Regions from separate parts of the Alteromonas sp. AO-Serp genome, predicted to be linked through region 1. Evidence: predicted binding sites of a transcription regulator. Region 1 holds the regulator's gene; each other region holds the start of a gene.

The links. The regulator FNR, encoded in region 1, switches genes on or off when oxygen is low (the NO sensors DNR and NnrR bind a similar motif). The targets are predictions, from matches to a motif close to TTGATCTAGATCAA.
Region 2: QVA83_RS12625 (high-potential iron-sulfur protein) is a predicted target of FNR. The motif match lies at 3,985-3,998, and genes of this name have one in related genera.
Region 3: QVA83_RS22065 (PRC-barrel domain-containing protein) is a predicted target of FNR. The motif match lies at 3,789-3,802, and genes of this name have one in related genera.
Region 4: trhP (prephenate-dependent tRNA uridine(34) hydroxylase TrhP) is a predicted target of FNR. The motif match lies at 6,355-6,368, and genes of this name have one in related genera.

What each region holds. Positions count from the first base shown of each region.
Region 1 is NZ_JAFLMX010000166.1:1,317-9,230, reverse strand. Features, by position in the region: gene ccoO (cytochrome-c oxidase, cbb3-type subunit II) at 1-541, shown strand, start outside; gene QVA83_RS11705 (cbb3-type cytochrome oxidase subunit 3) at 543-704, shown strand; gene ccoP (cytochrome-c oxidase, cbb3-type subunit III) at 721-1,674, shown strand; gene QVA83_RS11695 (FixH family protein) at 1,891-2,370, shown strand; gene QVA83_RS11690 (heavy metal translocating P-type ATPase) at 2,370-4,820, shown strand; gene ccoS (cbb3-type cytochrome oxidase assembly protein CcoS) at 4,822-5,052, shown strand; gene QVA83_RS11680 (sulfite exporter TauE/SafE family protein) at 5,039-5,698, shown strand; gene fnr (fumarate/nitrate reduction transcriptional regulator Fnr) at 5,744-6,481, shown strand; gene uspE (universal stress protein UspE) at 6,726-7,649, shown strand; gene ttcA (tRNA 2-thiocytidine(32) synthetase TtcA) at 7,798-7,914, shown strand, end outside.
Region 2 is NZ_JAFLMX010000180.1:1,972-9,885, reverse strand. Features, by position in the region: partial or broken gene prmA (50S ribosomal protein L11 methyltransferase) at 1-642, opposite strand, end outside; gene QVA83_RS12635 (substrate-binding periplasmic protein) at 934-1,695, shown strand; gene QVA83_RS12630 (amidase) at 1,825-3,444, shown strand; gene QVA83_RS12625 (high-potential iron-sulfur protein) at 3,543-3,836, opposite strand; gene QVA83_RS12620 (flavin reductase family protein) at 4,059-4,688, opposite strand; gene QVA83_RS12615 (zinc ribbon domain-containing protein) at 4,681-4,872, opposite strand; gene QVA83_RS12610 (hypothetical protein) at 5,059-5,346, shown strand; gene QVA83_RS12605 (exonuclease domain-containing protein) at 5,464-7,599, shown strand; gene QVA83_RS12600 (TIGR03643 family protein) at 7,702-7,914, shown strand, end outside.
Region 3 is NZ_JAFLMX010000353.1:6,112-14,025, forward strand. Features, by position in the region: gene QVA83_RS22045 (exopolysaccharide biosynthesis protein) at 378-983, shown strand; gene QVA83_RS22050 (LysR family transcriptional regulator) at 992-1,915, opposite strand; gene QVA83_RS22055 (rhodanese-like domain-containing protein) at 1,978-2,322, opposite strand; gene QVA83_RS22060 (ArsR/SmtB family transcription factor) at 2,507-2,818, shown strand; gene QVA83_RS22065 (PRC-barrel domain-containing protein) at 2,915-3,664, opposite strand; gene QVA83_RS22070 (MaoP family protein) at 3,857-4,213, opposite strand; gene QVA83_RS22075 (hypothetical protein) at 4,613-4,780, shown strand; gene QVA83_RS22080 (LysR family transcriptional regulator) at 4,907-5,737, shown strand; gene QVA83_RS22085 (DUF2750 domain-containing protein) at 5,810-6,160, shown strand; gene QVA83_RS22090 (DUF2789 domain-containing protein) at 6,284-6,517, shown strand; gene QVA83_RS22095 (ribonuclease J) at 6,586-7,914, shown strand, end outside.
Region 4 is NZ_JAFLMX010000357.1:17,407-25,320, forward strand. Features, by position in the region: gene QVA83_RS22360 (DUF7218 family protein) at 1-233, opposite strand, end outside; gene QVA83_RS22365 (pyridoxal phosphate-dependent aminotransferase) at 604-1,785, shown strand; gene QVA83_RS22370 (saccharopine dehydrogenase family protein) at 1,861-3,036, opposite strand; gene QVA83_RS22375 (aminotransferase class I/II-fold pyridoxal phosphate-dependent enzyme) at 3,175-4,404, opposite strand; gene QVA83_RS22380 (YfhL family 4Fe-4S dicluster ferredoxin) at 4,522-4,767, opposite strand; gene trhP (prephenate-dependent tRNA uridine(34) hydroxylase TrhP) at 4,771-6,267, opposite strand; partial or broken gene QVA83_RS22390 (zinc-dependent metalloprotease) at 6,601-7,914, shown strand, end outside.

The DNA of each region.
Region 1 (7,914 bases):
TATCAGCTTCGGTGCCATGGTTCAAATTACGCCGTTGATGTTTCAACAGCAAACCATGGAACCGGTAACAGGCTTACGTCCATACACCGCGCTTGAGCTTGAAGGCCGTGATATCTACATCCGTGAAGGTTGTGTAGGTTGTCACAGCCAGATGATCCGTCCATTCCGCGCTGAAACAGAGCGTTATGGTCACTACAGCGTTGCTGGCGAATCAGTATGGGAGCACCCTTTCCTTTGGGGTTCTAAGCGTACTGGTCCTGACCTAGCACGTGTTGGTGGTCGTTACAGCGACGAATGGCACCGAGTTCACCTGCTTAATCCTCGTAACGTGGTACCAGAGTCGAACATGCCAGGTTTCCCTTGGCTTGCGGAAAACACGCTTAATGGCGAGTTAACGGCTGAAAAAATGGAAGTATTCCGTGGATTTGGCGTTCCGTATACCGACGAAGATATCGCGGGTGCGAAAGCGGCAGTACAGGGTAAAACGGAAATGCAAGCCCTTATTGCTTATCTACAATCTCTTGGCACACATTTGAAATAATATGGACCAGGGAATTGTAGGCAGCATTTTTACTGTCATCGTCTTTGTAAGCTTCATCGGTGTTGTGTGGTGGGCATTTAGCAGCCGCAACAAGAAAAAATTCGATGAAGCTGCGAACCTAGTGTTTGCAGACGAAGAAAAAGAAAAATCAAAAGAAGATTAGCAGGAGTCTCGAACTCATGAGTATGTTTTGGACAATTTGGATTTCAGTGATAACCCTAGGGTTGATCATTGGTTGCTACTTCCTTCTTCGCTGGTGCCTTTCTAACAAGACCGGCGTAGCTGAAGGTGAGTCAATGGGCCACGAATTTGATGGTATTGAGGAGTTGAACAATCAACTTCCTCGCTGGTGGACAATTATGTTCTACATGACCATCGTTTGGGGCTTTTTATACCTAGCGCTTTATCCTGGCCTAGGTGCGTATGAAGGTATTTTGGGTTGGAAGAGCTCTAACCAAAATATTCAATCGCTAGAAGAGTCAGCTCAAGCGCGTATTGACGCTAAAGAGCAAGGCTACCTAGTAGAATATGACCGTGAACTAGATTTCGCTGCCGAGAAGTTCGACCCGATCTTTGAAGCGTATGCAAAAGTTCCTGTTGAAGAACTGGCTAAAGACCCAGAAGCAAATAAAGTAGGTCAGCGTTTGTTCCTACAAAATTGCTCTCAGTGTCACGGTTCTGATGCACGTGGTCAAAATGGCGGCTTCCCTAACCTAACGGACAACGACTGGTTGTACGGTGGTTCAGGTGCGAAAATCGTTGAAACTCTTACGCTTGGTCGTAAAGCAGCTATGCCAGCATGGCTAGATGCTATGGGTGAAGACGGTATCGAAGAAGTGGTTAACTACGTACTTAGTTTAAGCGGTCGCGATGTGGACCCTCAGCTTGCAGAAGCAGGTAAAGCACGTTTCGCAGCGTGTGCGGCTTGTCACGGTATGGACGGTAAAGGTAACCAAGCACTTGGTGCGCCAAACCTTACTGACAATATCTGGCTATACGGCGGCAGCCACAGAGCGGTAACAGAAACGCTTACTTACGGTCGTAACGGTGTAATGCCTTCATTCAAGAAAACCTTGGGTGATGACAAAATTCACGTTGTCGCAGCGTATGTTTACAGCCTTTCAAATGATTAATGATTTAAATCATTAAATATCTTAAAAAGCCTCGTTACTACGGGGCTTTTTTTATGAGAAAATACAGCGATATAGAGAGTGCTGTACGAACAATCTTTGTTCACATTTAGTATGTCTCGCGAACATTATATTTATTCTTATTTCCCGGCTAAACATGTCGTTGGGGCAGTGAAAATAAATATGTTGTTAGCGAAGTAAACACGAGAAAAGATTTCAATGAATAGACCCTGGTATAAAGAGTTCTGGCCCTGGTTTTTAATTGCCGTTCCTATTATCACGCTCATTATGGGCGGCGTATTATTAAAGCTTGCTATTAGTACTGAAGATAGCCTAGTGGTGGACGACTACTACAAGGAAGGAAAAGCAATTAATGCGCGATTGGATAAAGAAGCCGTAGCCCGTCGCATGAATATCACTACCGATTTAACCATTGAAGATGGCAGCATAGCGCTAGAGTTTCATTCAGGTATTCCACAAGAAGGTAATGCGGTTAAACTAAGCTTTTATCACGTAACGCTTGAAGAGCGTGATGTCAGCGTTTTATTAAGCCGCGATGCTAAGGGTATCTATCGTGGTTTTGTCGAAGAAGATCTTGATGGTAAATGGCGCGTATCGCTAACCCCTATTGATGATAGCTGGAAAATACAAAATACCATCTATCTGCCCCACTCTGGCAAAATGAAATTCAATCCATAATGGCCAATCACGACTGTTACCATTGCGGCTTGCCTATTGCGGGCTCAGACGATGGAAAATTTACTACCGTCATATTAGGGCAGCAACGCGACATGTGTTGCCCTGGATGTTTAGCCGTGGCCGAAGCCATCGTAACCAACGGTCTTGAAGACTATTACCAGTTTAGAACCGAACCAGCGCAAAAATCAGACGATGGTATTCTAGAGACACTCGACAAACTCAAAGTGTATGACGACCCTGCTCTTCAAGAAGAATTCGTTTTTGATGAGGGGCAAGATAAGCAGATTCAATTAACCCTTGAAGGTATTACGTGCGCTGCGTGTGGATGGCTTATCGAAAAGCAGTTGTCAAAAGTAGAAGGGATAAAGCAAGTCGCGGTAAACGTCCAAGAGCGCCGCGCTTTAGTTACTTGGTCACCTTTTCAAATCAAGCTTAGTCAGATTCTTTCTACACTAAAACGCATTGGTTATGTTGGGTCGCCATTTCACCCCGATGAACACGAAGCCAGTTATAAACGCGAACAAAAGACCTTTCTGAAAAAGCTTGGTCTAGCAGGCATTATGACCATGCAGGTGATGATGCTGATGACGGGGCTGTATTTTGACTGGTTTGGCGCTATTGAATTAGAAACCCGACAGTATTTTTACTGGGTTGCCCTTACGCTTACTACACCTGTAGTACTGTACTCAGGCAGCACTTTTTATGTGGGCGCCGCTAAAGCGCTAAGCGCAAGAACGGTTAATATGGATGTGCCCGTTACGCTCGCCATATTCGGTACTTACATTGCAGGAATTCGCTCTACAGTATTAGAGCAAGGCGAAGTGTATTTTGAATCTATTTGTATGTTCATTTTCCTGCTGTTACTCAGCCGCTTTTTAGAACATCGCAGCCGCCATCGCGCCGCACAGATCTCTGCCAATATGATGCAGTATGTACCCGTTTCAGCCACCAAATTGATGCCTGATGGCAGCCTAACCGAGTGTCTGGCAAAGCAGTTAAAAATTGACGATGTGGTGCTGGTTAAGCCTGGTGAAACGATCCCCATTGATGGAGTGGTGACCGAAGGGAACGCAGCGGTTGACGAATCGATGCTTACCGGCGAGTTTAACCCCGTGCGTAAGTCGAACAGTAGCCCGGTTTACGGCGGCACGGTTTGTCAAGATGGTACGCTAACCATTACGGTTACGCAGACCCTTAAAAATGCGCTGGTAAATCAAATTGTACGACTGCAAGCAAGTGCGATGGCGAGTAAGCCTAAAGCAGCGCAGATAGCCGATAATTTTTCTCGCTATTTCGTTACCGCGGTATTGCTGATTTCGGCGTTAACCTATGGCTTTTGGGCGTATCAGGGTAGCGACGAGGCATTTTGGATCACCATATCGGTGCTGGTTGCAACCTGCCCTTGCGCACTAGGGTTGGCTACGCCATCAGCGTTAACCTGCGCTATGGCAAAGTTAAACCGACAAGGTATTTTACTAAAACGGGCCGATGCGCTAGAACAAATTACTGACATTGACACCATCGCTTTAGACAAAACCGGCACGCTCACAAAAGGCAAATTTACTATTTCAAATGCTTGGTACGCTGACGGCGTGGATAGTAATAGTGCGCTATCAATTGCGCGCGCTTTGGAGTCACGCTCTGAACATCCGATTGCCAAAGCCTTTAGCGACGGTGTAGCCCTAAGCGAGATTTCTGCCTCTAGCGGTAGTGCTGACGCCATCGATAACACGGTACACAAAGTGACTAATTTTACCGTTACGCCAGGAGGTGGTATCAGCGGTGAGATCAATGACACGTTGTTTTCTATGGGATCTGCAGCATTCAGCGTTCACGAATCACAGCTAAAACTCATTGAAGCGTTCCCTTCAGCTAACGTGTTTCTCACGGTTAAGGGGCGTATTATGGCGGCGTATGAAGTAAAGGATTCACTAAGAGAAGATACGCAAGAAACTCTCGATATATTAGCTGCAAGCCATACGCTCGCCGTTTTAAGTGGTGATACACAGCAAAACGTTAATGCGCTTACCGCACCATTGCCAATTTCGACCGCTAAAGGTGGCCTAACACCTGAGCAAAAGTACGAAGCCGTTCAAGCTATGCAGCAATCTGGCGCGAAAGTGATGATGATGGGGGATGGTATTAACGACGCTCCAGTTCTTGCCAGCGCTGATGTGGCGATTGCAGTGGGTAATGCCACAGACGTGGCTAAAACTGCCGCCGACGTGATACTGCTTGGCGATCAGTTGCTTTCTGTACCAGAGCTTATTCGAACTGCGCATCAAGTGAAGCAAAAAATAAGGCAAAATATCGGCTGGTCGGTAGGTTACAACGTTTTGATCTTACCTTTCGCCGTATCAGGCCTACTTTCACCCTGGATGGCTGTTGTTGGTATGTCGTTAAGCAGTATCATTGTGGTCACAAACTCAACGCGACTTTTGAGCAAATAGCATGAGTATTATTTACGTATTAATTCCAATCGCCATCATCATTGTTGCCGTCGCTATCGTGATATTCTTTTGGGCGGTGAAAACCAATCAATTTGAAGATTTAGATCGCCAAGGGTATAGCATACTGTTTGACGATGATCTTCCGCCAGAAGAAAAAAAGCTAGCTGAGCAACGCAAGCAACTTCAAGACAGTAAAGTAGACAAAAGCCAAGCGCCACATGGAAGGGATTAACTACTTCTCTGCCTTTCTTATCGGCTTAGCCGGCGGAGTTCACTGTGTGGGAATGTGCGGTGGAATTGTCGCTGCGTTAAGGATGGTATCGCCTAAAGGCGCTTCAGCACTACCCTATACCCTTGCCTATAACATGGGACGTATAGTGAGCTACACCATCGCCGGAGCAATAACCGGGGCACTTGGAAAAATTGCAGCAGATTATATACCTCTTGCCAACTATGCCCTTTCCCTACTTAGCGGAATCATGTTGCTTCTACTGGCGTGTTATTTGGGTAAGTGGTGGACTGGCTTAACAGTGCTGGAAAATGCGGGTAAAGGCCTATTTTCCAAAGTCCAGCCGCTTTCAAAACGCTTTTTGCCCTTTAAGACCCCTTTAAGTGCGTTGCCTTATGGTTTTATTTGGGGTTGGCTTCCTTGCGGTTTGGTGTATTCCACACTTACCTGGTCTCTCGCGGCGGGTAACGCACTAGAAGGCGCTGCTATTATGTTCTTCTTCGGTTTGGGTACATTACCCACCTTGCTCGCTGCAAGCGCTGGTAGCCAATATATTGTTCGAGGTTTTCAACATAATCATTTTAGACAAATTATTGCAGTAATAATGGCAATATATGCAGCTTATCTTATTCATGGCGCAATCGTTTAAAAATGGGTGTATTATTGTCGGGTATTCTTTTAGAGAGCGTGCATTATGAGCAAAGGAAGCCAATTTTCTATTCACTGTCAAAACTGTAGTTTCAGTCACCTGTGTTTACCGGTGGCGTTAAACAAAACAGAAATCGAGTCTCTTGACGATATTATTGAACGCAAGAAGCCGCTTCATAAAGGTGACACGCTGATTCAAACTGGTGATAAATTCCGTTCTCTATTTGCAGTGAGAACTGGTTCATTCAAATCATTTGTGACTAATACCGAAGGTGAAGAACAGATTACTGGTTTCCACTTTCCTGGTGACATTATCGGTTTCGATGCATTAAGAGAGAACAAACACCAAAGCTATACCTCTGCGTTAGAAACTGCCATGGTGTGTGAGCTTCCCTACGAGACCCTCGACGAAATGTCTGTGCAATTTCCAAAGCTGCGCCACCAGATCATGAGCTTCATGAGCGCTGAAATAAAACAAGATCACGACATGATCATGCTTTTAAACAAGCGAACCGCAGAAGAGCGTTTATTGTATTTTATATCACATCTATCTCAGCGCTTTGAAGAGCGTGGCTTTTCCCATAGAGAATTCCACTTAACCATGACGCGCAACGAAATTGGAAACTATTTAGGATTAACGATTGAAACGATTAGTCGTCTGTTAAGCCGTTTTCAAAAAGACAACATCATAAAAGTAGACGGCAAGCTTATTACTATTTTGGATTTCGATAGACTAAACACCAAACTAGCGGCGCTTAACGGCCCAAGCGTTGTCTGCGGTTAGTCTTTTTTAAGTGTTAAATAAGGCGCGCACTAAGCGCGCTTTTTTGTGACCTTTGGTAGCCACCTATCTACCCTTTCAGCGCCACGCTGGTTGCTCCATGTTCAATTCGTTAAGTTCACTCATGGTCGCCTCGTAAAATTCTTGATCTAAAACAACTTACGTTTTTCCCAATGTCGTTTATAGTTAGTATTAGAAAGCTTCGATTTCGACAGCCGCTACTAAGTTTCGTAGTTAGGGGGACGTTATGATTGAGTGTAAACGAATTCTGGCCGTGGTAGATGCCGAGCGCGATAACCAACCTGCACTAAGCCGAGCTTATGAACTCGCTTCAAAAACAGGCGCTTCAGTTACCGCCATGATGGTGGTATACGACTTATCTTATGATATGACGACCATGCTTAGCCCGGATGAGCGCGAGTCAATGCGCGATGCAGTTACAAAGGAGCATGCAAAATGGCTTGCCACCCACTTAAGAGAACAAGGATTCACTGAAACTGATATCGTTGTAGAATGGAATAATCGTGCGTATGAGTCGATTATTTACTACACCCTAAACAATCAGATAGATTTAGTGGTAAAGGCAACCAAAAAGCACGACGATCTTGCTTCTGTTATTTTCACCCCCACCGACTGGCATTTAATGCGTAAATGCCCTCGCCCAGTATTGCTCGTTAAAGAGCACGACTGGCCAGAAGGAGGAGAGATTATTGCTGCAGTAAACGTAGGCAGTGAAGACGATGAGCATGCCGCACTTAACGATAAGCTCACCCTCATTGCTAACGACTACGCCTCTTTATTGAAAGGTAGCGTAAATTTGGTCAACAGTTACCCTTCTACACCACTTAATATCGCCATAGAAGTACCTGAGTTCGACCCCGATACCTATCACGACGCGGTAAAAAATCATCATTTAAAGGAAATGCGTAGTCACGCATTAAAGTACGGTATTCCTGAGAACAAATGCGTAGTAAGAGAAGGCCTTCCGGAAAAAGTTATCCCGCAAGTGGCAAAAACACTGGATGCAGAGCTGGTTGTTATTGGTACCGTTGGCCGTGTGGGCATTTCAGCGGCCCTAATTGGTAACACTGCAGAACACGTGATCGACGAACTCAATTGCGATGTGCTTGCTATTAAGCCAGATGGATTTGTGTCGCCGTTGTCGGTGTAGTCTTTTCATCAGTACTACATAGCCCGTGTTTGCCGTTACTTAGCGGCCAACACGGTATGTCACCAACAAATTTAACTTCACAAGCATGGTCTCGAAAAGCCGCTTTAATGTATAATGGTGGCTTTATCACAAACCAAGCTAGTTAATTATGAGTTTAGGCACAAACAGTGCTGACGCGTCGCCATTAAATGCTGCGCAAAGTAAGCAAAAGTACAACTTCAACAAACTTCAGAAACGACTTCGCCGCAATGTGGGTAAAGCCATT
Region 2 (7,914 bases), on a different contig from region 1:
AAGGTATACATCCAGACGGTCTTCAACGCCGTTGCGGCGCGCATTTTCTTTCGTTGCCTGAAGGGCTTGTGGGTCAATATCAATACCAATAACGCGCTTAGCACCCAATTTCAACGCTGCCAGCGCTAATATTCCTGAGCCACAGCCAAAATCGACCACGGTTTTATCTGTCATATCTATGCCGTCTAGCCAGCGCAAGCAAAGCGCTGTGGTAGGGTGCGTGCCAGTACCAAAGGCAAGCCCAGGATCTAACATTACGTTAACGGCGTTTGGATCGGGAACATCGCGCCAGCTTGGGCATATCCACAAGCGCTCGCCAAATTGCATGGGATGGAAGTTATCCATCCACTCTCGCTCCCAGTCTTTGTCTTCAAGTGGCTCAAGCTTATATTTAAAATCAGGGCCTAAGACTTTGGCTTTACCCAAGCGCTGAAGGATGCCTTTCATATCGGCATCAGCTTCAAATAAGCCGACGACTTGTGTATCGGGCCACAGTAACACTTCACCCGGCTTGGGCTCGTACATAGGGGTGTCTTTCGCATCCACATAGGTCACTGCTTGTGAGCCGTTGGCCGTTAGCATGTCGCCTATTGATTCTGCATGTTCAGAGGAGGTATTAATTCGAAGTTGTAGCCAAGCCATAGTTATCGTTCATTGAGACCTTTGCGCTTTATTGTACCTTTGCTTGGCAGTAAACAAAATGCAGGCAAGCGAAAAGCTTTCAGTAAATGAGAGCGCGATGCTTACAGAGGCATGATCAAATCTAACCACTTTGGTTTTCAACAGGCTCTCACGTACTCAATAAAACTTGGCTGCTCAATTGATTACGTAAGCCTCGAGAAAAACTAACCTTTTGTCGACTGGTGAAATTCTAATATAAGTTTATATTATGAGAAGGGTATCGTTTAATTTATAGTCTGGTTCATCTGTTGTATGCGCGCACTTTTATCTGCTGTTTGTTTACTGTGTTTTATCATACCGCTTAGCGCGAAAGAGCTAGATGTGGTTGTAGGCTGGAACAAGCCTCCATACGTTATTTCACAAGAGCACACCGGCTTTGAAGTTGACTTGGTGCGGGCGATCCTTGCTGAAATGGGATATGGATTGTCGCCTATTTATGTTCCTTTCGGGCGTACGGCAAGGTTATTAAAAGATGACGCAGTTGACATTGGACTTACCCTTAATCCTGCACACACGGTCGATCAAAGCATTTTATCTGAGCCATATATTATCTATCAGAACGTCGTGGTAACACGGGCAGACAGAGAACTGACGATAGACAGTATCGACGATTTGAAAGGTAAAAGCGTCATTGCTTTTCAAACCGCTCAATCGGTATTAGGTGAGGACTTTGGGCGAACTCTTGCATCGCAAACTACCTATATAGAAATGGCACGACAAGATCGTCAAGTGGACATGCTGATGCGCGGCAGTGTCGATGTTGCCATTCTCGATAGAAATATTTTCAACTACTTCAAATCTGCAAACAGTGCTTATGCCGAAGACGCAACCGTCTTTCATGAGCTTTTTCCTATATCGCCTTACAGTGCTGCGATCCCCGACCCAGCGCTAAGAGCCAAGTTCAACGCCACCCTTCGGCTATTTATTGAAGATGGGCGGTATCAGTTACTGCTTGATGAATATAAGCTCGATAACCTCCTTCATAAGCTTCCCGTAGCGGAAACGGCAAAATAATTCTTAGACAGTGAACTATTTCTGATCCAACGTATAAGAAACTAACATTACGTTACCTTCTATTGCAGTCAAACGCTGCATAATAAGAAGGAGTAACAGGCGCTAGGATCATACGTTAAGGAAAGGTTTATGTTGAAACAGGGTTTTTTGCTGGCCGTAGTCGTGCTATGCACTGCATGCGTGTCTCAAGCAAATCATACAGATAAGATTGAGCAATGGTTAGATAAGCCTGCTCACGTTCAGGCGCAAGCTATTGCGAGTGGCGAAACGACATCTGCTGAGCTCGTCAGCGGTTATCTTGCGCGAATCGAACGACTAGATGGAAAGGTAAATAGCGTCTTAGCGTTGAACCCTAACGCGCTGACCGAAGCGAAGGCCATCGATAAACAACTAGCGAATGGCGAGACGCTGGGCCCTCTGGCAGGTATTCCCGTACTGCTAAAAGATAATATAGAAAGTGCAGAGATGCCCACCACAGCCGGCTCAATGGCGCTTATTACTAATGACACTGGTCGCGATGCGCCTATCGTAGAAAAACTGAAAGCGGCAGGGGCAATTATTTTGGGTAAAACCAATTTGTCTGAATGGGCAAACTTTCGCTCTGAATCCTCTATCAGCGGCTGGAGTGCAGTTGGCGGGCTTACCCGAAACCCGCATATGCTATCAAGAAGTGCTTGTGGCTCGTCATCGGGCTCGGGCGCTGCCATGTCACTTCGCCTCGCGTCACTTGCCGTGGGCACCGAAACCAATGGTTCTATTATTTGTCCGGCATCCATAAACGGGGTAGTCGGCTTTAAACCAACCGTGGGCTTGCTTTCCAGAACTCACATAGTGCCTATTTCTTTCAGTCAGGACACCGCAGGACCAATGACGTCTAACGTTCAAGACGCCTGGCTAATGACGGCAATCATGGCGGGCCCTGATGCAAGCGATAACGCGACACTAGACGCAGAGTCTCACCGCCCTTCTATGCCAACATCTTCAATGCTGGCTACAGATTTAAAAGGCAAGCGTATTGGTGTGGTTAGGTACCGCCAAGGCGATAACCCTCATGTGCTGGCTGTTTATGAAAGCGCGTTAAAGCAGCTTAAAGCATCGGGCGCGACGCTGGTGGACATCAGTGACTTCTCTCAGCCAGATTCATTTTGGGCCGACTCTTATAATGTTCTGCTGAGTGAGTTCCATCATAGTATTAACGAATACTTGTCGGGGTCTCCAGCAGAGCTTCCTGCAAGGAACTTGTCTGAGCTTATCGATTTCAATAACAAAACAGAGCGCGAGTTAGCGTTATTCAATCAAGACATTTTCGAAAAATCGCTCGCGTCGGCAGCCATTGACAGCGAAAAATATCAAAATGCACTGCGCCTTATTCAAGACACGGCGGGCAAAAATGGTATTGATACGTTGTTAGCAAAGCACAATGTTGATGTACTAGTTGCGCCCTCAAACAGCCCTTCTTTTTTAATAGACGGTGTATATGGTGACCATTCGCCAGTCGGTTTTATCGGTATCGGGTATTTGGCCGCAATTGCAGGATATCCGCATCTCACAGTGCCCGCTGGACAGGTGAAAGATCTTCCTGTGGGAATTAGCTTTATTGGTGGAAAGTGGCAAGACGAAAGCGTGTTGAAAATAGGTAGAGTCTTTGAAGCAAAATACGGCTTCTTCATTAAGCCTGGCCTTCTGCCTACACGTTTTGACAACCCAGCGCTAAAAGGTATCGAAGACGGAATTGACGTAGTTCGCTAGCGGGAAATGAGGATACATAATCGTATTTCGCCTCAACAGAAACGAAAAAAGCCCTTGGTTTAACTCAAGGGCTTTTGAACGTCTTTTCTTTCGATTGGTTAGCCAGGCTTTTTCACCCAAGCGCTACACCAGCCATCAGCGTTAACAAGCTTATTAGGGAAAATGTTACAAGGGCGGTGTTGTTCGCCATCGGCGCCCTGCACGTACATGCAGTTTGCGCATTTTGCACCTTCAACAGTTGACGACGGTGTGTAGTTCAGTGCTTTTGCAGTAGGGTCATCAGCGCTCAATTGTTCTTGAGCCTGAGCACGTAACGCTACACCACCTAATGTAAGACCGATAACTGTCGAGCCAGAAAGCTTTAAAAAGTCACGGCGATTTACAGATTTCATAACATTCTCCTTAAGAGATAGAAACGATAATGATTCTTTTTTATTCAGTGCCTTAAACGCAAAAACCTGCCCAAAGAGGCAGGTTTTGTTTCATGTTTAAATACTATCTCTTTTTGAAAAAAGATCGAACGAAATGTCGCATTTTCGCTTGATCCAGATTAAATAAACTTCAGAGTTACAACCTTAAGTATTGAATGTAAGACCGTTGGACAGTTTATTAGTTCACTTCACGGTTAACTTTACATCGGGCTTTGCATACGCAAATTGCGCAATTCGTTGTGTGCTGTGGTAGCTGTCTAGGCCTGAGATACAGGCCGTTTGCGCTTGCTCTATATCTGCATAGCCGTCTGAATCTATTATTTGCTCAGGAACGTAGAGCTCCTGGATTTCGCCGATAACCATTTCGGTTTCATTAAGCAAAGTAAAATGCTGTGCTACTTTTAAGCCCATTTTAATTTCACTTTCTTTGACATACGGCGCACTGAAGGACTCACTGATCTGCGCGGTTAACCCAACGGCTTCAAATTCACTTTCATCTGGCGCATAGCGGGCTGATGTTTGGTGGGCTTTGTCGACCCAGTCAACAGCCACGTGATTTAGCGTATAAAAGCCCTGCTGTTTTATATTGCTCAACGTATCTCGCGTGACGGTATGTGGACGCATGATCATGCCAATGAGAGGCGGGTTTGCACCGACATGAACAATAGAGCTCACTATAGCCAAATTGTTTGTAACGCCGTTTGTTGTACCCACCAAAGTCGCCGATTTAAAACCAGACAAACTATTAATTAGGTTTGCGCGGTAGCGCTGTGCAAGGGCGTCTATATCACCGCGGGTAAACTGCTTAGTCATTCTCTCTTTCTGCCTCTATCTGAATGTCATCACCGTGCTGATAAGCAGTAAGCTCAATGGGCTGACAACACACTTGGCAGTCGAGCACCTGTACTTGGCCAACATCGTTAATTTCATCTATTTCAACATCATTTGGAGCCATGCAGTAAGGACAGGAAAAGCCCATGGAACGAGTTAAACTCATATTTAAATGCCTTTGTAATCACTAATGCTATTTGTTACGTAATGCAAAGACGAGTGGATTTTCTTTTAGACACGCCCCTTGTATCTGATTTTAAGAGAAAAGGACAAGACTGCCATTTGACGCTTATGAGTAATCAGAAAACTGGGTGCACAAATAATAGATGTGATAGACGAAAAAGGTGACCTTGTGGCAAATAAAGTCGGTCAATGCCCGTGCTGTAATAGAGAAACTCGCCTTACTTACCATCATCTTATACCGCGAAAAATGCACAGGCGTACCTATTTTAAAAAGCACTTTAGCAAAGCGGAGCTTCAGGACGGCATTTACATTTGCAGACAATGTCACAGCGGTATACATCGATTTTATGATGAGATGACGTTGGCCAAACACTACTTCAATTTGCAGCGTTTATTGGCAGATGCGCAGCTTTCTTCGTTCTTTCATTGGGTGTCTAAACAGCGCGTACGCGTGTAAAAGTACACGCTGTGCACTATTAGCAGCAGATGTGATACCCAATCGCGGAGGATTTAATTTGATTCGCGTGGCTGTATAAATATACACTATTGGTGTTTTCATAGCCAAAGATACCTCATGCGAAAAGATTTACCGCCACGTTATTACCTTACACACTTTCACGAGTTCCTTGGGTTCTTTGAGAGTGCTAGCAGGGCGCTTCTAAGTGACGAAGCCACTGACTTTGTTAGGCGTTTTAAAGCGTTAGACGATGACAAACAGTGTATTGTTGTGCGCGCTGCAAATCGCAAGTATGCAGTGATTGACAGGACGCAGTTCAATTATAGCGAAATCGCTGTGCCACAAGAGCAAATAGATTGGCTTACCGACAACGGCTGGTTTGGTGACCTTACCCACGCTTCGCTTAATGACATCGCTGGTGTCTTGACCAAAGATGCTCTGCTTGAGCTACTTGCTGAATACGGCAGTATTCAGGGGCTCGCATCTCTCACCAAGCCTAAACTCGTGACGTTGCTTAATGAACATATCGAAGCTAGAGGCTGGCCAGAGCGTTTTTCGCTAGATAACTACTTAGTGTGCTTGTTCGACGATGCACTTCGCTATTTGCTGTTTATCTATTTTGGTAACACCAAAAGCCGCCTAAATCAGTTTTCTATGCGCGATTTAGGTGTAATGAGAACCCGTTCTGATTCCGTAACGGATACGGCGCGTTTTGAAACTAAAAGCGACGCCCGAGCGTCATGGTTTTACGCCAACCATTACAGCCAGTTAGCTTTTTATAACGATGATATGTTGCTTGCCATTGCCGAAGGTGAACTGCCCATTACAGAAGGTGTGTCGGCATGTTTTTATCGCGACCAGTTTCTCTATGCACTAGGCCTAAAAGTACTGATGTTTGATAGAGCGAAAGGGCTAGAAGTATTGAAAGCGGCGCAAAGCGATAAGGCAAAGGAAAAGTGGTTAAGAGAGAACTACAAGGACGGAAATGAAAATAGTGTTAAACAGACCCTTGAAGAGATAATTGATAATCCGCAATCGGATACGCTGCTAGCATTTGCAGAAGATTTCTATGCCCGTAAATACCACAAAAAACGCACCAGTAAGGTTACCGATATGCTTCGCAATGCTAGCCGTACACTGGATATTGACGTAAGCCAAAACCAACAGGTTGAGCGTGGTGTGCTGGCGTATTATGCAAGGCACGGCATTGAAGGTTGGCGCACGGAAAACCGATTATGGCGCAGTTTGTTCGGCCTTACCTTTTGGAGGCAACTTTACGAAGAAGACACGCTGGTTACGGAGTTTGATCGCAGACCGTTATCGCTTAAACAGAATAACTTTTACGCCAAGTTTGAACACAGTATTGAAGCGTTGTTACAGGCGCTTGATAGCAAAGAAAAACTGCGTTTTCATATTCACAAAATGGCCACGATGCACTATGGCAAAGTGAATAGCCTGTTTATGTGGTCTAGTCATTTGCTTACGCCTATAGAAGCGCTAATTGAGCATGGTTCGCTAGATTCTATTTATGCTTTACTTCGCATGATGTGCAAAGACTTTGAGAGCCTCCGAGATGGCTTCCCCGATATCATGGTATTTGACGGCGCACTTCGCTTTGAAGAAATCAAAGCGCCTGGCGATCAGCTTCGCCGAAATCAGCTGGTTTCAATTCAACGTTTGCAGCAAGCTGGATTTGACGTTGCGGTAACAACAGTGAAATGGATACGCGACCCAGCACAGCCTTATGTTGTGGTAGATATAGAGACCACTGGGGGAAACAGCAGCTACAACCGGATTACCGAAATAGGTATGGTAAAACTTGTTGGTGGGAAAGAGGTGGACAGGTTTCAAACCCTGTTAAATCCGCAGCGCCGCATTCCTAGCAACATTACCCGCCTTACTGGTATTTCGGATGACATGGTGGCAGATGCTCCGCTTTTTGCTGAAGTAGCGGAACACGTGGCAAATTTCACCGAAGACGCTGTGTTCGTGGCTCACAACGTAAACTTTGACTATGGGTTCATCAAGCAAGAGTTTGCAAGACTAGAGCAAAGTTTCAGGCGACCCAAAATGTGTACCGTTCGCGAAATGCGTCGCACCTATCCTGGGCTGCCTTCTTACTCGCTGGCAAACTTAACAAAGCATTTTCACATAGAAATGGAGCAGCATCACCGCGCGCTGAGCGATGCGAAAGCCGCCGCCGAGTTGTTGAAGCTAGCGTTTGAAAAAGACGATGAGCAAGTGAGCGTTTAAGTCGGCCACTAATTGTTTGTAAGTTTAGCGTAGTTGAACTGAACAAAATGAGCCGAAAATAAGTATGTAGTGGGGTTAAACAGGCATATTGAGATGTAAGAAATGGCATTAACTGAAGAACAAGAATCACGTGTAATTGAAATGGCGTGGGAAGACCGTACGCCTTTCGAGGCAATAGAGCGTTTATACGGGCTGCCTGAAAAAGATGTGATAAAGCTTATGCGTAAAAATCTCAAACAGAAAACCTTCAAGAACTGGCGAGAGCGCGTGTCGGGTAGAAAAACCAAACATGCCAGCCTGCGCCCTGAAGGTGTG
Region 3 (7,914 bases), on a different contig from region 1:
TAAACGCTTCAAGCAATCCGGAAATCTTGAACACTTACCTTGATGCCAGAGATAGTCGGTTGCGCTACCTTCTAATCTATCAACTCTTTGCGATCAGCGGTACACATCGCGCTAAAGTACAGAATGTCTATATCTGTCTTTGTTTTATTAGGTGATTTTACTTTACTTATCAGGGGCATTTGCAAAAAGTATTCCTGTCTTCAACACACCGTCACATACAATCGATGGCATATTTTTCGCACCATTTGCCTGTCTAAAGTTACTTGCAATCTCACTATGGCAAATCGAGTAGGTGCAAGAAATGTATATTAATTAGGCGAGGAGCCTGTCTGATTAGCGCGACATTCGCTGGTAATGTGATATCAAAGGAATTGAAGATGTGGGGGAAAACAGCTGTAAGATCAATGACCTTGTATGAGTTATTGGGGAAAATGCAGCCGCGAGCAAGACAAGATACGTTTGAGTTTGCTGAGTTTTGGGACGTGATGGAGAAAAGAGGCTTTGGACCAATGTTGGCGCTGCCATCTTTTATCGCTTGCACACCGATTGGGGCCATCCCTGGGATCCCATCTTTAGCGGGTGGGACAATTTTACTCATCGCGTTGCAAATTTTACTCGGTCGTAGGCATCCTTGGTTACCGCAAAAAGTGATGCAACTAAACTGTGACGCCGATCAGCTTCGCTACATTGTCGAAAAGGTTAAACCGTATGCAGTACGCGTAGACCGCTTTTTAGTTCCTCGGTGTTTTTTCATGCGCCAGCCTGTGTTCAGATCACTCATCGCATTGTGCTGTGCAGGTTGCGGATTTGTAATGATTCCACTGGAGCTTATTCCCTTTATGGGGCTTATTCCCGCTTTTGCTGTTTTTATTATGGCAATAGGCATGGCCACAGACGACGGTGCTGTGGCGTTAGTTGGTGTTTCGTTATCGCTATTTGGCTTTATACTTGGGTTTGAACGCCTTGCAGTCGCGCTAAGTTGATGCTCTAACTACTCAGTACACGAATCGAGCATAAAATCTGACGATGGAAGGTTCATTGTTTGATATCGTAGCTCGCCAATAAAAGCACGGGCAGCTGGTCCCAACGTATCGCCGTCTTCGAAAGACAAATAAAGGAGCGCCTTACGCAACGCTGCATTATTATCGAGGGGAAGGGGAACGAGTGTACCGTCTTCTAGCTCATCTTTAATTATTGCGATAGGCAGCCACGCAAAACCCAATCCCTGAGTAATAATATCTAATGACGTTCTAACGTGGCTTACGGTCCAGCGCTGCTCTGCACCTAACCAGCCCACATCAGCTTTACGCTCCGCGGATGAATCCCTTACCACAATTTGACGATAAGCCTTTAAGTCTTCCAGTGTGAGCGTTCTATCCAATTGGTGCAATGGATGGTCGGCGTGAGCGACAGCTGCAAATTCAATTTCGCACAAGTCTTCGCTAAAGCCATTAGAAAACGCGAAAGGAGAGATGCCTAAATCAACTTTACCATTGCTCAAAAGTGAATTTGCGCCACTGAGTACAGTTTCTTCTATCTCGATACGAAGGAGCGGGAACTCAGCAGAAACTTTCGCTAGCACGTTATAAAGCAATTCAGACGGGAAAATAATATCCACCGCTATGCGTAAAGTTGTTTCTGTGCCAGATTTAAGACTATTGGCAACGGCCTCGAGCTTGTGCGCTTCGCTAAGCAAAAAAGAGGCACGGCGATACATAAGTTCACCTTGCGGCGAAAGCTGGACTTTACGTCCAATATTCTCAAACAATGACACTCCAATGGCGTTTTCAAGCTTTTGAACCGCGTGGTGAACGCTCGATTGACTTTTGTGAACTTCAGTAGCAGCTTGATTAAAGCCGCCTGCATCGACGACGGCTTTGAACATTCGCCATTGTTCTAACGTAGATTTCAGCATAAAGCGCCTTAAAACTCTTAATTAACGCTACTTATAGCATACGCGTGGTTAAGAAGTCATTTCTAGTTTGCTTGATTTATCGTGGGTACAGGGCATGTCACAACCGAAACGTTCTCATAGCCCATCTTTATAAGTTGCTCTGCAGCTAGTTTTGCTCGAACGCCCGACGCACAGTGAATATAAAGTGGCGCTGAAGCATCTTTAAACTGTTCCAGTGCCTTCATTTCGAGCACGCCGCGTGGTATGTGAAGCGCAGAAGGTACGGGCTGATTGGCAACTTCGGCACTCTCTCGTACATCAATCAATATACCGCTATTGATTCGGCACTCACTGGCCGCTTGCTCCGCAGATACAGTGCGTAAGTTCACGTCTATGTTTTCTATTCGAGTCTTCATGTCTATAAGCATATTTTTCCTTTTTGCCTAAACTTAGTTGAAATAAGTAAAATCTAATATATTGATGTCAGCGTAATAAAACAATGTAAAATACGGCGATTCGTCGCATAAATTGGCAGGTCGGCAAAATGCCTTATACTTTAGTATAGTAAATGGCTAAATTGGTGCCGAAATACTTTACAGATAGAGAGTGCTTATGTCCGAGGATATGGTAATAGGTTCAGATGATATAATGGAACACGCTGCGGAAGCCGAGATCTTCCTTAAGCAATTCGCGAATAAAACACGCCTTATGGTGCTTTGTTCGTTGCTGAAAGAGGAAAAATCGGTAACCGAACTTCTCGAAGTTGTTAGCGTCTCGCAGCCAGTGATTTCTCAGCACCTTGCTTTATTGCGAGAATCAAAGATGGTGGCCACAAGAAGGCAAGGTCAAACTATTTACTACCGCTTAGCAGACGAGCGCGTCAAGCGCTTAATTGCTTTGATGTACGAATTTTTCTGCGAATAATCTTCTTTTTGCATCCTAAGCTACAATGTCCGCCTTCAACAACGGACATTGTAAAATTCCTAACTAAAAATTACCATCAATGACACTTTTCGGTTATTAATTTCCGTTTTTGTTCAATTGCTCGCAAAGCATAGGCACATAGCCTTCTTCAGATATTTTTTCACTTTCCACTTCAGGTCTATCAACCAATTCGTCGTGACTTAAATTCACTACTACGCTGTGCGCCGCCCAGTCGATACTTTCAATATCGCTAGGTAGAAGTGCGAGATGTTTACCACCCGGAAGCCAGTTGTTGGTATCTACCACTAGCATGATTATCTTCCAGCTCTCGGTGTCAATGACGAAGTTACTGATGTGGCCCACGTTATCTGTGGTTGTAGCTACTTCATATCCACCAACTTCGCCCACTGCTCTTAGGTGGTTGGTGCTTTTTTTCGGGGTTTCAGTTTCAGACTCTTCAGCGCGTTGTAATTCGACCAGTTCATTTGGATGTGCGAACTCTCCCCATGCTCCTGGACCAATCCAATAGTATCCGTAACCAAAATATTTGAAGAGGTTTTCTTCGTATTCACGTGACACAGGCTTATGTTCGTCAATAGAGGGGCTGTTTTTCAATGTATCAACTGTCATATTGATATGAACAGACTCACTATCTTCATCTAGCTGTTTGACAGATATAGGTGATATTACCACTTTGCGGCTAAGCGGTAGCCAAGTATTGGTATCTGCGACCAAGTAGCGAACAGTGAAGGTTTCGTCGTCGAAAAGGATATCGCGGATGCCGCCCACTTTGTCATCAAGGGCATGTATAGAAAAGTGAGTAAGCTGTTTTGAACTAATGATCATCGTTGCGCCTCCTTTGCATGGGCTCGTTTTTCAGAATGAAATGCACAATTCACTGCACATCACTCTGTATTACTACTAAGTGTAGACAGTCCTTAATGTTTCTTCATTTTGTTCTTGTCTGAAGTTGATTGAGATCATTTGTTCAATAACAAAAAAGCTCGCCGGAGCGAGCTTTTTAGTAATGCTGTAGCATTATGCTACATCGAATTCTTCATCAGAGTAATCTTCATCATAGTCTGACTGGTTACTCGCACTGCTGTGAAGGGTGTAGAAGTGCTTTTTGCCCCTTGCTAATCTGACGTATTTCGCCCAGGCTTTTTCTAGGTTATTGCTAGCTTCAACTTTACCTGTAACGAATTCGACGAAATGTCTCTCATCATCACTTTCAGGCGACAACTCGCCATTTTCAAGTCCTAGCAGTGTTTTGCCGTAGTGGGTTAGAAGATCGGCTTCAGTAATACTGAAGTCACCTGATTTACGAAAACCGTATGGAAACTTCTGACGGTCAATATAAGGTTTTGCAGATTGTCGAATAGCTAAACTTTTCATGTTGTACCCAACGTAATGTTTTGTTCAGCGCACTTTTAAGATAATTAAAAACGAAGATAAAACAAAAGATTTTTCTCTTATCAATAAAAAATTTTTAACGGTATAAAATCTAACACTAAATTTTAGATTACGTTAGAAAAGTATACAGAAAGTACGAGGTGATAACCTCAAGTATGATGTGTCTAAGTTTTTGAAATTAAAGTGAAATGTAAGTATCTATTTATTGGCCCTGCAACGGGTATCGCTATTACACGAGCGTAAATGAGTTGGACGTTAAAAGTCTATGAAAATCACTGATGAGAATAATCAAAAATTCTTGTCGCTACGATGATTAAAATTCGTTTTCTATTTTGTCACTTAAGATAATAATTGAAGTGTGTTAACAACCCAGAGAAGTCAATGAGTAAAGACTATCGTTACCAGCGTGATGAATGGGACTCGGTAGAAGAGGAAGATTTTCACGCTAAAAAGCCAAGTTCCAAACGTCAAAGTACTGTAAAGGAAAAGCAGAAGCGTGACCTGCAACGCCGTGACAAACAGCGTCGCCTGCACCAAGAAGAGTATTAATTCAGCGAGTTGGTGAAATTTTAATAAAGCGTACCGTTTATAGCGGTGCGCTTCTGTGCTTTTGTGTTTACTTGCCGTACTATCTGTGTCAATTTAGACCCACTTTGATTCGGTTGTACAATAAGCATGGATATACGCTTTCTCACCACCTTTATAGAGGTGGCAAAAACTCGTCACTTTGGTAAAGCGGCTGAAAACCTTTACCTTACTCAATCTGCAGTCAGTGCACGCATAAAGCTACTTGAAGAGTATTTTCATACCACGCTTTTTATTAGGCAACGCAACAGTATACAGCTCACTCAATCTGGTGAGAAACTTCTGCCTTACGCTAGGCAATTATGCGCAACGCTAAACGAAGCAAAACAAGAGCTCCAAATTCAATCCTCTGAATATGTTGTTTGCGGCGCAACACAGCTTGCGAGCGAGCTGTTATTGCCTCAGATGCTCAGTCACCTACACAACTCGTTTCCCGATTGGTCAGTAAAGGCTGAAGTTCTTACGTTAGATACCCTTTCGCGACAATTGCACGAAAGGGTGACGGACTTATCATTCTCCACGGAACCGTTGAAATCTGAAGAAGTAAATAGTGATGTATTGCTAGAGCAGGATTTGGCGCTATATAGAATTGGACAAGCGTCTGAGACTATTGATGCAGCAGATTTTGTGGCTATTGATTGGGGAACTAAGGCAAGAGACTGGTTGCTTACTGCTTACCCTCAACTTCGCGATGCAAAGCTAAGAACCAATTCGTTGAATCTTGCGCTCAACAATTTACAGAGCGAAGGTGGTATTGCCGTATTACCGACCAACGTTGAGAGTCAGTTACCCGGTAGTGTGAAAGTGACCAGAATTGAAATGTTAGAAAACGTATCGTTTAAGGTGTATATGCACAGCATGAAGCAAGTCAGACGAGTGGGTCTAGCAGAGATAATAGAAAGCGTGTCTAAAGCGTGTTAACCGCTGCCATTAAATTTACCCACTGTGCCTAATTTAAAGGCATGTGAGTCGCAGAATTAAAGAGAGAAACTTATGTCACAATTACATCCTTTATTGGAAAAAAATGCATTTCAACGACTAGAAGCAAGCCTTGCAACAATTAAAGCGGAAGAGAAACTCTTCATTCTTAAAGATGAGCACGGCTGTGTAATGCTAACTACTGATGAAGAAGATGGTGTTCCGGTTTGGCCTGATGCTGAGTTAGCACTCTTGTGGGCAACCGAAGACTGGGCACACTGTGAAGCGATGGAATTAAGCACCGAAGAGTTTTTGACTAAGTGGGTGCCGGGCATGACGCAAGATGAATTAATGGTCATTGTATGTCCTGTACCTGCTGAAGAAGGAGAGGTGATTACGCCAGAAGAGTTCGCTGACAACCTTTAAGATGTGATCTCAAGGGGAAGACAAAGGGTAATTATCCACTAAGCAAATGGGCATAAAAACGTTAGTTGGGTACAACGTATCTGGCGTTTATTATGCCCTTAATTAGTAACCCAAGGAGGCGTTATGTTTACTGAGCAACCCACAATGAATAGTCTATTTAGCCAACTCGGTTTAGGAAGTTCAGATGAAGAAATTGCTGAATTTTTTGAAACACATCGAGGGCTGAATAAGAGCCAACATCTTCATGAAGCGCCTTATTGGAATGAAAGTCAGTCTGCATTTTTGAAAGATGCCATTGTTGAAGACGCTGCGTGGGCCGAAGTGATAGACCAACTTAATGCTGAATTGCACGAATGATGACTCTGCGCTCAAAGATTTTAACGTCAAACTAATATTCAATGCTCTGAGAGAAGGTAATAGCCGTTTTGTTGCACCCATCTTCTGATGATTTGTGGTTTCTTCCGTTAGGCGGAACGGGCGAAATTGGGATGAACCTCAATTTGTATGGTCACGATGGTCAATGGTTAATGGTTGACTGTGGTGTTTCCTTTGATGAGCCTCTCACACCTGCCTACAAAGGCGTCAGCCAAGCGTCTAACCAGAATACGTTCAAAGCCACTACGCATCGCGTTGTGGCTCCGGACCCCTCATTTATTGCTAAACAAAAAGAAGCACTGGCTGGCATTGTCATTACCCACGCCCATGAAGATCATGTAGGCGCAATTCCTTACCTTTGGGAACGTTTCCAAAAGCCAATTTATACTACGTCTTTTACCGCCGAAGTGTTAAGGCGAAAGCTTGCAAGAAGTAAATTGGCTAACCGAATTGCCATTATTGAAGTCGACGCAGGCGATACTAAGAAAATTGGGTCTTTTAGCGTTAACTGGCTTGCCATTACTCATTCTCTTCCAGAACCCTTCGCACTAAAAATCAATACACCAGTAGGCACAGTATTGCATACAGCAGACTGGAAAATTGATGCTAACCCCATAACAGGTTTACCTTTTGACGTTAGCCTTTACAAGCGACTAGGCAGTGAGAATATTCTTGCCATGGTTGGAGACTCTACCAATGCAACAAAACCGGGCTTTTCAATTTCTGAGAGAAATTGTTACGACGGCCTATTAAGCACTATCGCGCCGTTAAAGGGGAGAGCGGTGGTAGGTTGCTTTGGTAGCAATATAGCACGGCTAATTTCGCTGGCTAAAGTCGCCAAGAAAACTAAGCGCTACATGGCGCTGTACGGTCGTTCGTTAATGAACATGTACGGCATTGCCAAGCAACAGGGCATTTGGCCGGACGATTTGCCTGTGTCCGATCCCCAGCATTTAGGTTATCTTCCCCCCCATGAAGTTTTAGCCGTAGCGACAGGCAGCCAGGGCGAGAAAAATACCGCACTGGCGCGTTTTGCAAAAGACACTCACCCTTACCTTAGCTTAGACAAAGGGGATACTGTGCTATTTTCTTCGATAGTTATTCCCGGAAATGAAGAGAGTGTAGACCGATTAAGTAAAGCGCTGCAGGCAAAGGGAGTAACGGTTATTCACAGTGAAGATAGCACGCTGCCAATTCATGCCAGCGGTCACCCCTGTGAAGAAGAATTAAAGCTCATGTATCATTGGGTTAAACCGAACATTGCTATTCCGGTTCACGGGGAGCATCAACACCTTCAAGCACATGCAAATATTGCTAAAGCGTGCGGTATTAAAAAGACCTATGTAGGGCAGAACGGTGATTTGTACAGGCTAGCGCCA
Region 4 (7,914 bases), on a different contig from region 1:
TCTTTGCTCATGTTAGAGCGACCTTCAATGCCGACTTCCTTGGCCTTTTGATACAGTTCATCTTTAGTGCGATCCTCGTACTTTTTGCCTTTTCCACCATCTTTAGAAGGCGTTTGTTCGCTATTGGCTTGCGCATTGGCAATGCGCGCCGACTTCTCTTTGCTATAGCCTTCCTCGCGAAGGGCTTCGTAAGTGTCGTCGTTTTTAATTTGGTTGCCGTGGTCCTTAGCCATGTTTAACTCCTGTTTTGCATACTGAGTAATCAATTAATGTTTCGCCGTAATTCTTACTTTGTATTTATATAGATGGATTACACAGTCGTATAAAAGGCAGGCTTCAAGTGCGAAGAACCAATAGCGAGAGAGTGCTGCGCCTTTAACATCAGAAAAAATGTCATTCATCGCAAACGCTAAAAACGACAAAATAACGCTGCACCGTAATGTAACGACTTAACGCGTTAAAACTTCTTATGTTGTCAATTTTAGTGCGCCACATGCACGTAGAAAGTGCATTTATGTCAATGGTTTAGCGTTTTTATGCTATTGCGCGTTTAAAATTAAGCCTTTAGTCTAAAGTGAATGTAGACGGAAGACAGAGCGAAATATGAATAAAAATGAACAACAGAGCACCGTGAATTCTTCACGCCGTAATTGGTTAAAGTCAGTGGGATTAGGTGCAGGAGCAGTAGCGCTAACGACCAGCGTTGACAGTATTATGGGCGACCTTCGTGCCGCAGGTATGCAAACTGAACACTTCCCGTCTGCTACCCCAAATGTAAACGATGGTCTTATTCGCCTATCGTCGAATGAAAATGCCTTTGGGCCGTCAAAAAAAGCCGCAAAGGCAATGCAAAGCGAGCTTTTAAACCTAGCGCGTTATACCGACGCTACGGTTGAAGTGTTAGCGCAAAAAATTGCTGAGCAAGAAGGTGTATCTGCTGAGCAAATCGTAATTACGAATGGATCTTCACCTATTCTTTTTGGCTATGCGGACTGGATCACCAAAAACGGCAATAAGCTGGTAACGTCTATGGCAACCTACGAAGGCGTACCACGGGGCGCTGAGTTTATGGGGGCAGACGTGATCTACGTGCCGTTAGCCAATGATATGACTTTTGACCTAGATGCAATTGAAGCTGCAGTAACCGAAGATACGACTGCTGTGTACGTATGTAATCCAAATAATCCGACAGGGAGCATGGTAGATGCGGCGAAGCTTACCGCTTTTGCAAAACGCGTATCGAAGAAAGCACAGGTTTTCATCGATGAAGCCTACATTGAAATGTCTGATGCTTACCCCGCTAATGTGCAATCGAAGCTAGTAGCTGAGGGGTACAACGTGGTGATTTGCCGCACCTTCTCTAAAATTCACGCCATGGCGGGACAGCGTCTCGGTTACGCCATCATGCCTGCTGAGCAAGCTAAAACAATGGGCGGTATGCTGCGCATGGGTGGTGTGAATTACTTGGCATTAGTAGCGGGTATGGCAAGTATGGATGATCATGAGAACTTAAACACAATGCGCTCACGCATTAAAACTGAGCGTGAAAAGTTAGTAAAAGTAGCTAAAGAGTTAAAGCAGCCGTTTGCGCCAAATCCACAAGGGAATTTTATTTACATGGATACGGGCATGCCGCACGATAAATTTGCAGAAAAGATGAAAGCTCAAGGTATAAAGGTTGTAGGGCGTACGTGGCCTGGGTACGACTCATGGTCACGCATTAGCGTAGGGACACCTGAAGAAACTGACGCGTGCGTTAAAGCATTAAAAGCGGTAATCGCTTAAAAAAACAACAATAACACCTAGCGCAGAGAGAAAAGGCTGAACGCAATTTGTGTTCAGCCTTCGTTTTTTGAATCGCTATTTCTCGATAGCAAACGTTAAGCCTGCTTTTTCTTCTAAACGGCGGATAAGCTTGTTACCAAGTGCTGCCGCAGGTGTGAAGAAACCACCAGATAAACTAACGTCTTTGCACAAGCAAAGGGCAGATTCTGAAATCATTTTACTGGTAGAGCCGTAACCTGGATCCTTGTCGCCTTTTACCGATACGGCTAGCATATCACCATTGGTAGCGGTACCCACAAACATGACATCGTAAAAGCCATTTTCGCGCTCTTCTTTGCTCGGGCCTTCACCTGGTTTAGGGCCATCATCACTAGCAAGCGACTTATCTTTGGCAACGTGATTCGCCATGGCTTCACCTTTCTCACCTGGGCCAGTCATCATCATTTCATCATACTGAAAGTTCTTGCCGTAGCTATATCCGCCCAGGTAGTTCGTGCGATGAACGTTTTTAGTATTGATGGCCGCCATAATAAATGGTGCAACCCATGTGCCTAACTGCTCATCGAAGTAAGGTTTATTGCCATCGGGCTGTGGCTGATTTGACGCGCCATCGGTTAATGAGTGCGGGTTAATAAGTGCCGCCATGACAGACTTATCTTTGTGCGCAGCCGCCATGGTCGCTTTTAAACTTGCAGCCGTACCGCCAGAGAACGTGCCCTGCATTTTACGAACGCGACCTTTTACATATTCAATGACATCGCCAGTTTGCTTTTTTGCATGTTCTTGAAGGTAGTACACACCAAGGTCAAAAGGCACAGAGTCAAAGCCACACGAGAACACAATGTTTGCGCCGGTTTCTTTAGCTTTCGCTTCGTACTTATTGATCATTTGGTGCATCCAGGCTGGCTCACCGCAAAGATCTGTATAGCCGGTGCCGTTATCGACACATGCAGAAAGTAACTTTTCACCGTAAATTTGATACGGACCAACAGTGGTAAGTACAACGGCTGTGCGCTTCGTCAACGCATCTAGCGCGTCATCATCATCACCATCGGCTACAATGCTAGCAACGCTTTCACTAATGCCTAGCTCCTTTTTTACGCCGTTGAGTTTAGCTTCGTTTCGGCCTGCGACCGCCCACTTAACGTTGTCATCGTTGCCATACTGAGCCTGAAAATATTCAGCAACTAACTTACCCGTAAAACCTGTAGCACCGAAAATAACTACATCAAATTCCCGTTCGTTACTCATTGTTTTGTCCTGTTTTATTTCGTTTCGACACGTGTCATCAATATGCGTTACTCAATATACGCACAAGCACCCATATCTATCATTTTTTTCGGTAATATTTGTCTATTCACGAAATTAAATGGTGAGCATAAAAAAGCGTTAGCTTAATGATTCTACAAACTCAGCTAGCCGTGAAAGCCCTTCCTCCAAGCGCTCAATGCTAGTGGCGAAAGACAGTCTTACGTAATGGTTGGCATTGTGCTCACCAAAATCATTACCCGGCGTAAGCGCTACATGATGTTGTGAAAGTAGGGCATCACAAAATTCAATTGCACTTAGCCCTGTGTGCTTAATATTGATGTAGGCGTAAAACGCACCGTCAGGCTTTGCATCTAAACCAAGCCCCATATTTTCAAGTGCACTAAAAACAAGGGAAGCACGCTTTTCCAGCGTATGGCGGTTTTGCTCGCATTGCGCCAATGCTTCTGGTTTAAAGCACGCAAGAGCGGCTTTTTGCGCTAGGGTAGAGGGGCAAATAAACAAATTCTGCGCGAGTCTTTCAACGATGGGCGTCATTGCTTCAGGTACCACACACCAGCCAAGACGCCAGCCGGTCATGCCAAAATATTTGGAAAAACTGTTTATTACGACCACTGTTTCTTCAAGCTGTGCATTGGCAAGTACGGTTTGAAGTTTGGTATCAGTGCCCAAGGTCGATTGGGAAGCGAATGTATCATTGCGTATATCAAGATCAGCCGAAAGCGATAGATCCAAGTAAATTTCGTCAACAATTAAAAAGCCACCTTTGGATTTGCAGTACTCGCCAATTTTAGTCAACTCTTCTGCATCTATAACCGTACCAGTAGGATTGGCAGGTGTGGCAATAAGTACACCTTTCGTGTTGTGCTTCCAATTATCGGCAACACTTGTTGCGGTTAGCTGAAAGTTATCCTCACTGCGTGTTGGTACCAGCGTTACCTCTGCGCCAAATGCGTTTAAAAAACGTCGGTTACAAGGGTAAGAAGGGTCGCCCAATATCACGTTGTCGCCTGGTTCAACCAAGGCAGCACTTGCCAAAAGTAAAGCGCCAGAAGCCCCAGCGGTCACGACCACTCTAGAAGGGCTTACCGCTACGCCATGTTTAACTTCATAAAAGCGTGCAATGGCTTCACGTAGTTCAGGCATGCCCAGCGCCGAGGTATAGGGAAAATCTGGGGCACTCAAGCTTTCTTTCATTGCCTCGAGTACTGCCGCGGGTGCGCCGAAATCAGGCTCGCCTAAATTAAGTCTTATAACATCTTTACCTTGCTGTTCTAGTGTCGTGGCTTTTTCGCCATAGGCCATAGCAAGAAACGGAGAGATCGCTGTAGCGCGAGAGGCAAACTTCAAAATAAAACCCTTATTAGTAGTGCCAATTCAAACTGTACCGCAATTAGGGATCACTCTTGGTTATGATTCAAGGGAATTCTTCGAGAAGTACAATTAACTCGCTGACTTACTTCATAGCTAACTATTTAAACGAACAAACTTTTCGGCCAACTCGTCTAGTGATTCTTTATTGTGCGGGTCAGGCTTAACCACATCGATAGGGCATACCGCTGCGCAAGTAGGCGCATCGTAATGCCCCACGCATTCTGTACAGCGTAACGGGTCTATTTCATACACTTTATTACCCATGCTTATAGCGGCATTAGGGCATTCGGGTTCGCACATGTCGCAGTTAATGCAGCTATCAAGAATAAGCAGTGCCATGCATTATGCCTCGCTCGCGTTTTCGGGTGTTACTGCACTAGGAGCTTTTCGAAACGGATTGCGGGTATCAACGCCTTCATCTAAATTTCGCAGCAGTAGGGCAAAGTTTAGAGACACATCGCTGGGTATCGGTATTCTTACTTGGTGTCCTGAACCCTTAGCATCCGTAATAGAATGGTTTCTCTTATCCAGCATCTCATTTAGAGTAAAGGTAATGTTGCCGCTTGGCGTCATCAACTCAAGCGAGTCACCTACACAGAATTTGTTTTTAACGTTTATAATTGCATAGCCAGACTCTTCACAACGGTCAATCACTTCACCAACAAATTGCTGTTTATCGCTGACTGAGTGGCCATACTCATAGTTCTGATACGCGTGGTGCGCATGGCGACGCAAGAAACCCTCGGTATAACCTCGATGAGCTAAAGTTTCCAAGCTTCCTATTAATGTACTATCAAAAGGCTTTCCTGCTACCGCGTCGTCAATTGCTTTTCTATAGACTTGAGCGGTTCGGGCACAGTAGTAATGTGATTTAGTGCGGCCTTCTATTTTTAAACTATGCACGCCCATTTGGGTTAACCTGCCAACATGTTGCACGGCACGCAAATCTTTAGAATTCATGATATAGGTGCCATGTTCGTCTTCAAAAGCTGGCATCAGTTCGCCAGGCTTTTCCTTTTCTTCTAACATAAACACTTGGGAGCTTGGCGTGCCTTCACCAAGGGTAGGAGTTACCATTTCAGGCGCTTCACCTGCATTATCAATCTGAATAGCTTGAACAATGTCGCCAGTTTCGTTTTCCTCGCCTTCCTTAACATCGTAAGACCATCGACAAGCATTGGTACAAGTGCCCTGATTCGGATCGCGTTTATTCATATATCCAGACAATAAGCAGCGCCCCGAATACGCCATACAAAGCGCGCCATGCACAAATACTTCTAACTCCATGTCTGGAACATGTTCGCGAATAGTTTCAATTTCTTCCAAAGAGAGCTCTCGAGACAAAATAACGCGCTCAATACCTTGTTTCTGCCAAAACTTCACCGTGGCGTAGTTCACCGCATTGGCCTGTACACTCAAGTGAATAGGCATTTCAGGGAAGGCGTCGCGCACCATCATAATAAGCCCTGGGTCTGACATAATTAACGCATCGGGCTTCATAGCAATTACTGGTGAAATATCTTTAAGGTAGGTACCTAGCTTACTGTTGTGCGGAGCAATGTTGCTTACTACATAGAACTTTTTACCTAGAGCGTGTGCTTCTTCTATGCCTATCGCTAAGCTCTCAAGGCTGAATTCGTTGTTTCTTACGCGAAGCGAGTAGCGTGGCTGCCCAGCATAAACAGCATCAGCGCCATAGGCGAAAGCGTAGCGCATGTTGCGTAAGCTACCCGCAGGTGCAAGCAACTCTGGCGCGATTAACGTTTGGTTTGGCAATGTTGAAACTGAGCCTTCACGTAGGTTAGAAGAGCTGCGATTAGGTGATAATTTTGAAGTCATAGATAAAAACCGCTACTAGACGCTTTAAACAAGGCGGCGGATTTTATAAGCCGTAAAATACCTCTACAACTCAAACAAAGCTTGGTGTTGACCAAGATCAAATAATTTGGTGTCGCTTGTGTTTTTGAATGTTTAAACGGCAATTGAGCAGAGTCAATGCCAGCTGTTTTCTTCCATATAATTGCGTTTTTAGTGCATTACCTTCGGTAGGAAAAAACAAGCCTGTTCACAGCTAAATAACAAGCAAAAAGAGCGCATTAAACGATGAACTACCATGGGCAAAACCCACCACATAGGGTAGGCTAGAAATTCACAATAATAAGGACTAACTGCATGCTGCAATTGAACATTTTTCATAAAGCGGCACGACAAGTAAAAGCATCGGGTAAATCGGCCATTGCGATTACGGTATTATTTGTCGTGTCTACGTCTTCCGCGTTGGCTGCGCTGCCAAGCATTGGTGAATTCACCAGCGATATGACCAAAAAAGATGGTTTAATTCCTGTTTACTATGACGATGAAAGCGACAAAGTTTACTTGGCGGTGCCAACAGCCCACGCCGAATACCTGTTTCAAAGCAGCTTGCCTTATGGCGTAGGGTCTAACGACATTGGCCTTGATCGCGGCCAGCTAGGCAATACGCGTTTAGTAAGCTTTGAAAAATTTGGAAACAAGGTTTTATTAAAGCAGCACAACACCAAATACCGAGCAGCCCATGGCAGCGACGCTGAGAAACAGAGCATTGATGAAGCCTTTGCTGATTCGGTTATCGCAGGTTTTACGCTGGTAGCCAAAAACGACAGCGCCAGTCTAATAGATTACACACCGTTCTTATTAAGCGATATCCATGGCATTGGCAATCGCTTAGCGGGAACTAACCAAGGCAGTTTTAGCGTAGATAACATGCGAAGCGGCGTGTATTTACCTAAAACCAAAGGCTTTGAAAAGAATACTGAATTAGAGGCTTTAGTCACCTTTGCAGGTAAGAAGCCAGGCGAATACGTGCAGCAAGTTACGCCCGACCCAGAAAGCTTGTCGGTGCACTTGCATCATTCGTTTGTGGCTCTGCCTGACGACAATTACACGCCCAGAGAGTACCACCCGTACTCGGGCTACTGGAAATTCAGTTACTTTGATTATTCAACGCCTATCAGCGAGCCTACTGAACAGCGTTTTATTACCCGCCATCGTTTAAACAAGAAAACCCCGCATGCTGCAATGAGCGAAGCAGTGGAGCCTATTGTGTATTACCTAGATCCTGGTATTCCAGAACCCGTAATGACCGCGCTTAAAGAAGGGGCGAGCTGGTGGAATCAAGCCTATGAAGCCGCAGGCTACAAAGATGCGTTTCAGGTGAAAGTATTGCCCGAAGGTGCCGACCCAATGGACGTGCGCTATAACGTAATCAACTGGGTACATCGCGCAACGCGCGGTTGGTCTTATGGTTCGTCGGTTGTCGACCCGCGCACTGGTGAAATTATTAAAGGTCACGTAACGCTCGGCTCATTGCGTGTAAGACAAGATTATTTAATTGCCCTTGGCCTAACCAGTCCTTTTAAGGACGGCAGCACCGACACCACTGCACAGCAAGAAATGGCTTTAGACCGCATTAGGCAGCTTTCAGCCCACGAAGTAGGGCACACATTG